DNA from 3 places in the Enterobacter sp. DVT3837 genome. Region 2 is predicted to be linked to each of the others. Evidence: riboswitches for the same ligand, from Rfam matches in the RefSeq annotation. Region 2 holds a riboswitch; each other region holds the start of a gene.
The links. A riboswitch is a leader RNA that binds a small molecule or an ion and turns the genes downstream of it on or off. The one in region 2 is predicted to bind thiamine pyrophosphate.
Positions count from the first base shown of each region.

Region 1: another riboswitch for thiamine pyrophosphate. It lies ahead of thiB (thiamine ABC transporter substrate binding subunit); the one in region 2 lies ahead of thiM (hydroxyethylthiazole kinase).
Region 3: another riboswitch for thiamine pyrophosphate. It lies ahead of thiC (phosphomethylpyrimidine synthase ThiC); the one in region 2 lies ahead of thiM (hydroxyethylthiazole kinase).

Region 1 is NZ_JBWDLA010000001.1:733,098-736,370, forward strand. Features, by position in the region: gene sgrR (HTH-type transcriptional regulator SgrR) at 1-1,282, shown strand, start outside; TPP riboswitch at 1,319-1,419, shown strand; gene thiB (thiamine ABC transporter substrate binding subunit) at 1,451-2,434, shown strand; gene thiP (thiamine/thiamine pyrophosphate ABC transporter permease ThiP) at 2,410-3,273, shown strand, end outside.
Region 2 is NZ_JBWDLA010000002.1:101,280-104,552, reverse strand. Features, by position in the region: gene AC0XWG_RS15400 (GntR family transcriptional regulator) at 1-356, opposite strand, end outside; gene thiD (bifunctional hydroxymethylpyrimidine kinase/phosphomethylpyrimidine kinase) at 399-1,199, opposite strand; gene thiM (hydroxyethylthiazole kinase) at 1,196-1,966, opposite strand; TPP riboswitch at 2,002-2,098, opposite strand; gene AC0XWG_RS15385 (IS5-like element IS903B family transposase) at 2,626-3,273, opposite strand, start outside.
Region 3 is NZ_JBWDLA010000001.1:1,188,913-1,192,185, forward strand. Features, by position in the region: gene nudC (NAD(+) diphosphatase) at 1-700, opposite strand, end outside; gene AC0XWG_RS05795 (Rsd/AlgQ family anti-sigma factor) at 796-1,293, shown strand; TPP riboswitch at 1,348-1,461, shown strand; gene thiC (phosphomethylpyrimidine synthase ThiC) at 1,540-3,273, shown strand, end outside.

The sequences.
Region 1 (3,273 bases), on a different contig from region 2:
CTACTATCGGCCAATGAAAAATCTGTTACCCGGCACGGCGTTGCGTCGCTCTGAAACCCATATGGCCCGACAAATCTTCAGCGGCCTGACGCGCATAAATGAGGAAAATGGGGAACTGGAAGCAGATATTGCGCACCACTGGCAGCAACTTTCCCCGCTTCACTGGCGCTTTTTTTTACGCCCTGGCATCCACTTTCACCACGGCCGCGAGCTGGAGATGAGCGACGTCATTGATTCTCTTCAGCGCGCGCGCACACTTCCTCTGTATGCCCATGTCTCGCGGATCCACTCCCCGACAGCATGGACCGTTGACATCGAACTGTCCGAGCCAGACCAGTGGTTGCCGTGGCTAATGGGCTATGTTCCGTCGATGATCCTGCCGCGCGAATGGGCATCTCTGCCTCATTTTGCCAGCCAGCCCGTAGGGACAGGCCCTTACGCAGTGACGCGCAATACCAGCAACCAGCTTAAAATTCGCGCCTTTGACGACTACTTTGGCTATCGCGCGCTGATCGATGAAGTCAACGTCTGGGTTCTGCCTGACATCAGCGAAGAGTTGAGCTGCGGCTTAACGCTGGAAGGGCCAACCGAGGGGGAAAAAGCGGTTGAAAGCCGTCTTGAAGAAGGCTGCTATTACCTGCTGTTTGACGCTCGCAGCCATCGTGGCGCCAGTCGCGAGGTGCGCAGGTGGGTTAGCCACGTTCTCTCTCCGGCTAACCTTATCTATCAGGCAGAAGAACAATACCAGACATACTGGTTCCCGGCATACGGCCTGCTCCCTCGCTGGCATCACGCCCGACCGGTTCACGGTGAAAAGCCTGCCGGGCTGGAGTCGATCACGTTGACCTATTACCGTGATCATGTGGAACACCGCTTTATCGCCCGGATCATGAGCAAACTGCTGGCTGCTGAAGGCGTTCATCTCGACATTCAGGAGGTCGATTATGATGAATGGCACCGCGGAGATATCGTCAGTGATATCTGGCTGAACAGCGCCAACTTCACCCTACCGCTCGATTTCTCGCTGTTCTCTCACCTGTATGAAGTGCCGCTGATCCAGCACTGCATCGAACGCGACTGGCAGCAGGATGCCGCCCGGTGGCGAGCAGGTGAGATGAACCTGGCCTCGTGGTGTCAGCAACTGCTCGCGCAGCAGGCGATTGTGCCGCTGATCCATCACTGGCTGATGATTCAGGGTCAGCGCAGTATGCGCGGCCTGCGGATGAACACCTTAGGCTGGTTTGATTTTAAATCCGCCTGGTTTGCCCCGCCGGAGCCATAACGCTTTCGCAATATTCACCAAATCATTACAATAGCGCCGTTCTCAACGGGGTGCTGCATCACTGATGTGCGCTGAGATAATACCCGTCGAACCTGATCCGGATAACGCCGGCGAAGGGATTTGAGGCTGTTGCTCAAAATCCTTTGCCACTCAACCCTGAGGTGCAAAGTGTTAAAAAAAGTTCTCCCCCTGCTGGCGCTGTTCGCGCTGCCTGCTATTGCGAAGCCCGTTCTGACGGTCTACACCTACGACTCCTTCTCTGCTGACTGGGGCCCAGGCCCGGTGGTGAAAAAAGCCTTTGAAGCGGACTGTAACTGTGAATTGAAATTCGTGGCGCTGGAAGATGGCGTCTCACTGCTCAACCGCCTGCGTATGGAAGGGAAAAACAGTAAAGCCGATGTGGTGCTGGGGCTGGATAACAACCTGCTGGAGGCCGCCTCGCAGACCAAACTGTTTGCCAAAAGTGGCGTAGCTGCAGATGCCGTCAACGTTCCGGGCGGCTGGAAAAATGACACTTTCGTTCCGTTCGACTACGGCTACTTTGCCTTTGTTTACGACAAAAACAAGCTGAAGAACCCGCCGAAAAGCCTGAAAGAGCTGGTGGAAGGCGATCAGAAATGGCGCGTCATTTATGAAGACCCTCGCACCAGCACTCCGGGTCTGGGTCTGCTGCTGTGGATGCAGAAAGTCTATGGGGATAAAGCGCCGGAAGCATGGCAGAAACTGGCCGCCAAAACCGTCACCGTGACTAAAGGCTGGAGTGAAGCCTACGGCCTGTTCCTGAAAGGTGAAAGCGACCTGGTACTGAGTTACACCACCTCCCCGGCCTACCACATTATCGCCGAGAAGAAAGACAACTATGCCGCGGCCAATTTCGCTGAAGGTCATTACCTGCAGGTGGAAGTGGCTGCGCGTACCGCGGCCAGCAAACAGCCAGAACTTGCCGAGAAGTTCCTGAAATTTATGGTTTCACCGGCATTCCAGAATGCCATTCCGGCGGGTAACTGGATGTATCCCGTGACCAACGTAGCGCTGCCAGCAGGTTTCGAGCAGCTGACCAAACCGCAAACTTCTCTGGAGTTTACGCCGCACCAGGTCGCTTCGCAGCGTGCAGCATGGGTAAGTGAATGGCAACGCGCCGTCAGCCGCTAATTCCCGGCTGGTTAATTCCTGGGCTGCTCGCCGCCATGCTGATGGTGGCGGTCAGCCTGGGCGCTTTTCTTGCATTGTGGTTGAACGCGCCAGAGAGTGACCTGCTCTCCCTCTGGCACGACAGCTATCTCTGGCACGTTATCCGCTTTTCTTTCTGGCAGGCGTTTCTCTCTGCCCTGCTGTCGGTGATCCCCGCCATTTTCCTTGCTCGTGCGCTTTATCGCAGGCGTTTCCCCGGCAGGCAGGCGCTGCTGCGCCTGTGCGCCATGACGCTGATCCTGCCCGTGCTGGTAGCCGTGTTTGGCATTCTGAGCGTTTATGGTCGTCAGGGCTGGCTGGCTTCACTGTTCGGCCTGCTCGGTCTGGAGTGGCATTTCTCGCCATACGGGCTTCAGGGCATCCTGCTGGCGCACGTCTTTTTCAATATGCCGATGGCGACACGGCTCTTTTTACAGGCGCTGGAAAATATCCCCGGAGAGCAACGCCAGCTTGCGGCACAGCTGGGCATGCGCGGCTGGTCTTTCTTCCGCTTTGTTGAGTGGCCGTGGCTGCGCCGCCAAATCCCGCCAGTTGCCGCGCTGATCTTCATGCTCTGCTTTGCCAGCTTTGCTACCGTGCTTTCACTGGGGGGCGGACCGCAGGCAACAACCATTGAGCTGGCAATCTATCAGGCGCTGAGTTACGACTACGATCCTGGTCGGGCTGCGCTGCTGGCGATAGTTCAGATGGTGTGCTGTCTTGTACTGGTGCTGCTGAGCCAGCGTCTGAGTAAAGCCATTCCGCCGGGCAGTAACCAGATAACAGGCTGGCGCGATCCCCAGGATAGCCTGCGTAGCCGT
Region 2 (3,273 bases):
TTATTCACCCAAAGCGTATTGGGCTTTTTACCGCGTAGTACCACCTGCTGAGAGAAACCGCGCGCTTCTTTAAGCGAATATTCAAAGATGTTGTTAATTTGCGTCCCGTAACCCCGGGCACGCGTCACCACCCCTTCGGACTCCAGAGCCTGCATCGCTTTGCGCACTGTAATGCGCGACACACCGGTTAACTGACTCAGATCGCGCTCGCCGGGCAGAATATTGCCGTGCTCCAGCACCCCGCTGCGCACCGCATTTTTTACCGTTTCGGCAAATTTCAGATACAGCGGCGTATTGTCGGGCGCGGCGATCCGTTCATTTAGTTGATCGATTAACCGGGTATGCGCTTGTTCCATCTCTGTTTTTCTCAGGCGTGGTGTATCCTGCCAGTATACGGCTTACCACCAGGCATGAAAATGGTGTACCGGCCCATTACCGTGACCCACCTCCAGAGTATCAGCTTTTGCCAGCGCGGCTGAGAGCCAGGTTTTCGCTTCGCTCACCGTATCGGCCCAGTTATCATGCCGTGGGCGTAATGCCGCCAGCGCGGCAGAGAGCGTACAGCCAGTGCCGTGGGTGTTTTTAGTGTGTACGCGTGGCGCCGTGAACCGCCGCTCGCCGTCTCGGGTGAAGAGCCAGTCCGGGCTTTCGGCATCGTCAAGATGACCACCTTTCATCATCACGGCCCCGCAGCCCATCGCCAGCAGCGCATTCCCCTGCTCTTTCATTTCCCGTTCATTTCGCGCATGTGTTGCCCCCAACAGTGCCGCAGCCTCCGGCAGATTGGGCGTGATGAGAGCCACCTGTGGCAGTAGCTTTTTACGCAGTGTTTCAACAGCGGAGGCGGAGAGCAATGGATCGCCGCTTTTTGCCAGCATCACGGTATCCAGCACCACGTTTTGTACCTGATAACGTTTAAGTCGCTCAGCCACCGCTTCAACAATATCTGTCTCTGCCAGCATACCGATCTTGGTGGTATCAATTCGCACGTCGCTGAATACGGAATCCAGCTGCGCGGCAACAAAATCCGGTTCAATACGGTAAACCGACTGCACGCCGAGCGTGTTTTGCGCCACCAGCGCGGTAATGACCGAGCATCCGTACGCGCCAAGAGCCGAGAAGGTTTTCAGGTCGGCCTGGATACCCGCGCCGCCGCTGGGATCGGTGCCGGCAATGGTCAGAGCGTTAATGCGTTTCATGCCAGTTCCTCCAGGGTGTAGAGCGCATCCAGGAACGCGCTGGCAAAACTGCCCGGGCCACGAGACTGCGCAATGGCTGCCGTTCCGGCTCGTTTCATAAACCCGCACGCGGCGGAGACGTTATCCAGCCTGTCGCCCGGCAGTGAGCAACTCGCCGCCACAACGGCAGAGAGTGCGCACCCGGTTCCCACGACGCGCGTCATTAGCGGATCGCCGCCGGTAACCGTTCGGGTTCGTTGTCCATCAGTGATGTAATCCACCTCGCCGGTGACCACCACAATGGCATTGGTCTGGCGAGCCAGCGCCTGTGCAGCAGGTAACGCGCTGGCTGTGGTGTCAGTCGTATCGACGCCGCGACCACCGGCGCTCATCCCGGCAAGGGCAAGGATTTCAGAAGCATTGCCGCGAATGGCGGCGGGTTTCAGGGCGAGGATTTGATGACAAAAACGGGTGCGAAACGTCAGAGCGCCCACGGCAACCGGGTCCAGCGTCCAGGGTTTACCCGCAGCTACCGCACTCTCAATCGCCCGACGCATCGCCTGCGCTCGCGGTGAGGTCAGCGTGCCAACGTTTATCAGCAATGCATCGGCGATCGCGGCAAACTGCTCAGCTTCTTCGGCCTCAATCACCATCGCCGGAGAGGCGCCAAGCGCCAGCAGAACGTTGGCAGTAAAGGTCTGTACGACGTCGTTAGTCATACAATGCGTAAGCGGGGAACGGGTTCGGAACTGATGTAAAACGTGTAAATCGAGCAGGTCAGGCTGCATGGGTTCGCTCCTGCCTTGCGTGAAGAAGCGATGACCGGGAAGGCATCTGACTTCCCTACGCTGGCATTATCCAGATCAGGTAATACGGGTATTTCTCAGCCTTCACAAAGAAGGGCACCCCGAGTCATGTAGATTACATTTCTTTATTAATTACCAGCTTAGGGGATGTAGCCTGGCGATGCAAGCTTGCACTTACGTTTATCCTTTTTCACGCTGTACCTCACCTTGTACCCCAATTTGTCTCTCACATGAAATCAATAAAATTCTTATTGTTAGTATCTCGCATAACCGTTCCTTTCCCCCTTTCCCTCTATCGTTACTATCGCTTTGCACTCAGTCACTCGTTGGTGTACCTGCCTTTAATATCTTTTTTGTAATCCTATCAATCTAATTTTCTAATTAAGAGAAATAAAAACATCATTTTTTACAACAATTCAATCACTGATTTATAGCAATCAAAACCATGTTTTATTCTCGATTAAAAATATTTTTCTCCACGCCAAAGCCCCCTTCATTCAAAAGTTTCTATTAATTCGAAAAGAAGGAACTTTCACAAATATATTAATTAACTTTACTGAATGAGCTTGATTTATACGTTTTACGGGCTTTGTTGAATAAATCAGATTTCGGGTAAGTCTCCCCCGTAGCGGGTTGTGTTTTCAGGCAATACGCACGCTTTCAGGTATACCTGCTTTCGTCATTTTGTTCAGCGCTCGTACCAGGGCCATAGCCTCCGCAACCTGACCATCGTAGTCACGCAGCGTCAGTGAACCCCCGAACAGCTGTTTTACCCGGTACATCGCCGTTTCCGCTATCGAGCGACGGTTGTAATCTGTTGTCCATTTCCACCGCGCATTACTCCCGGTCATTCGCTGATTAGCCACTGCACGGTTACGGTCTGCATATTCACCGGGCCAGTAACCCGCACCTTTTCGGGGAGGGATAAGCGCGCTGATTTTCTTACGCCGCAGTTCATCGTGACATAGCCGGGTATCGTAAGCGCCATCGGCGGCGGCTGACCTGATTTTCCGGTGGGTTTGCCGGATTAACCCGGGGAAGGCCTCTGAGTCCGTAACGTTGTTCAGCGACAGGTCAGCGCAGATGATTTCATGTGTTTTACTGTCAACGGCGAGATGCAGCTTACGCCAGATACGGCGGCGTTCCTGGCCATGCTTTTTGACTTTCCACTCGCCTTCACCGAAGACCTTCAGCCCGGTGGAATCAATTACCAGGTGTGCGATTTCACCCCGGGTGGGCGTTTTGAAACTGACATTAACCGACTTTGCCCGCCTGCTGACACAGCTGTA
Region 3 (3,273 bases), on a different contig from region 2:
ACAGAGGTAAATCGTCATACCGATACCAGTTCGCTTCCAGTAACTCTTTCTGGTCGATGACGATGTCCCCGCTATCATATTCGGCCATAAATGCCGTCATTAATGACTGCGGGAACGGCCACGGCTGGGAGGTAACATAGCGCAGGTTCTTCACTTTAATCCCGCTCTCCTCCATCACTTCGCGCGCCACCGCCTGCTCCAGCGTTTCGCCCACTTCGACAAACCCGGCCAGCACAGTGTGAATGCCGTTGCGGTGACGGGTATGCTGCGCCAGCAGGATGGAATCCTCGCGACGGATAGCGACGATAATGCACGGCGCGATCTGCGGATAGTAGCGTTCACGGCAGTGGCTGCAGAGCATCGCCCACTCGGTTTTGCTCGGGTGCATGGTATGCCCGCAGTAACCGCAGTATTTATGCGAACGATAAAACTCCGCCAGCTGTACACCACGGCCCGCCAGCTGGAACAGCCCCACATCCAGATCCAGCACCTGACGAACCGATCCCATGTCCTGACGTCGAGCCTGCTGGACCATCCACACGGGATCGCCCTGCCACTCACCGATCCTCAGTGCAGGTTGACCAACAAGATCGAATTTTTCCGCCGCACCATAGGGAATTTCCCCGACGGGGAGCCATAATTTTTGTTCGTGACTGACGATCCACCAACCAAGATCTGATTTTTCAATAATACGATCCATATCTATTGCACTACCTTCGCTTCACTGACATGTTGTTAGCATTGTGGTTACATTTTGGATAAGCAGATTCAATTCTAAACTTTGCGGAGTCGAACATGTTAAACCAGCTAGAAAGCCTGACTGAGCGCGTTAGAGGAAGTAACAAACTGGTGGATCGCTGGCTACATGTGCGCAAGCATCTACTCGTGGCTTATTACAATCTGGTCGGTATTAAGCCTGGCAAAGAATCGTTTATGCGTCTGAATGAAAAAGCGCTGGATGATTTTTGTCAGAGCCTGGTCGACTACCTGTCCGACGGCCATTTCAATATTTATGAACGCATTATCCGCGAAATGGAAGGGACTACGCCGTATTTAGCGGCCAGCAAACTCTATCCGCTGCTGGAAGCCAATACCCAGCAGATTATGGACTACTACGATTCCACGCTTGAGAATGCGATCGATCACGATAACTATCTTGAGTTTCAGCAGGCGCTTTCCGACCTTGGCGAAGCGCTGGAAGAGCGATTCACACTGGAAGATAAGCTGATCGCCCTCGTGCTGGATAGCAATCTCAGTGCCAGCAACGAAGATAACATCGCGCGCCCTGCTTGAGTTCTTAATCGTTAACGAGTAATTTACAAACATTCGCCCCTCTCACGAGGGGGATTTTTCTTGTCGGAGTGCCCAGCGTTTGCAAAAACGCGGGCTGAGACCGTTAATTCGGGATCCGCGGAACCTGATCAGGCTAATACCTGCGAAGGGAACAAGAGTCACACTGCTGTTGTATCGCCTGCGGGCGATCTTCTCTTGCTTCATCCGTCGTCTGACAAGCCATGTCCTTCACTTTTGGAATGAGCTATGTCTACCACTACTAAACTGACCCGCCGCGAACAGCGCGCACACGCCCAACACTTCATTGATACCCTGGAAGGCACCGCTTTCCCGAACTCTAAACGCATCTACATCACCGGCTCTCAGGCGGATATCCGCGTGCCGATGCGTGAAATTCAGCTTAGCCCAACGCTTATCGGCGGCAGCAAAGATAACCCACAGTATGAAGACAACGAAGCTGTGCCGGTGTATGACACCTCCGGTCCCTACGGTGACCCTGAAATTGCCATCAACGTTCAGAAAGGCCTGGCTAAGCTGCGTCAACCGTGGATCGACGCCCGCCAGGACAGCGAGGAGCTAAACGAGCAAAGTTCTGCCTATACCAAAGAGCGCCTGGCCGACGACGGTCTGGACGAGCTGCGCTTCTCCGGCCTGCTGACACCGAAACGCGCTAAAGCGGGCAAATGCGTGACCCAGTTGCACTACGCGCGTCAGGGGATCGTCACCCCCGAAATGGAGTTCATCGCCATTCGCGAAAACATGGGCCGTGAGCGCATCCGTAGCGAAATTCTGCGCCACCAGCATCCGGGAGAATCTTTTGGCGCTCGCCTGCCGGAAAACATTACGCCGGAATTTGTGCGTGATGAAGTCGCCGCTGGCCGCGCGATTATCCCTGCCAACATCAACCACCCGGAATCTGAGCCAATGATTATTGGCCGTAATTTCCTGGTGAAGGTCAACGCTAACATCGGTAACTCGGCCGTTACTTCGTCTATCGAAGAAGAGGTGGAAAAACTGGTCTGGTCGACGCGCTGGGGTGCGGACACGGTGATGGACCTCTCCACTGGCCGTTATATTCACGAAACCCGCGAATGGATCCTACGTAACAGCCCGGTACCAATCGGGACGGTGCCTGTGTATCAGGCGCTGGAGAAGGTCAACGGCATTGCCGAAGATCTTACCTGGGAGGCCTTCCGCGACACGTTACTGGAACAGGCTGAACAGGGCGTAGACTACTTCACTATTCACGCAGGTGTCCTGCTGCGCTACGTACCGATGACGGCGAAACGTCTGACCGGCATCGTCTCGCGCGGCGGTTCGATCATGGCGAAGTGGTGTCTGTCCCATCATCAGGAAAACTTCCTCTACGAACACTTCCGTGAGATTTGCGAAATCTGCGCCGCGTACGATGTCTCTCTGTCGCTGGGCGACGGCCTGCGTCCTGGCTCCATCCGCGATGCCAATGACGAAGCGCAGTTTGCCGAACTGCACACGCTGGGTGAACTCACCAAAATCGCCTGGGAATATGACGTACAGGTGATGATTGAAGGCCCGGGACATGTGCCAATGCAGATGATCCGTCGCAACATGACCGAAGAGCTGGAGCACTGCCACGAAGCGCCGTTCTACACCCTCGGGCCATTGACCACCGATATCGCGCCGGGCTATGACCATTTCACCTCCGGGATTGGTGCGGCAATGATTGGCTGGTTCGGCTGCGCCATGCTCTGCTACGTCACGCCGAAAGAGCACCTCGGCCTGCCAAACAAAGAAGATGTAAAACAGGGTCTGATCACCTACAAGATTGCCGCCCACGCAGCCGATCTGGCGAAAGGCCACCCGGGAGCGCAAATCCGTGATAACGCCATGTCGAAAGCACGCTTCGAATTCCGCTGGGAAGATCAGTTCAACCTGGCGCTCGACCCATTCACTGCTCGCGCCTATCACGACGAAACACTGCCGCAGGAATCAGGCAAAGTG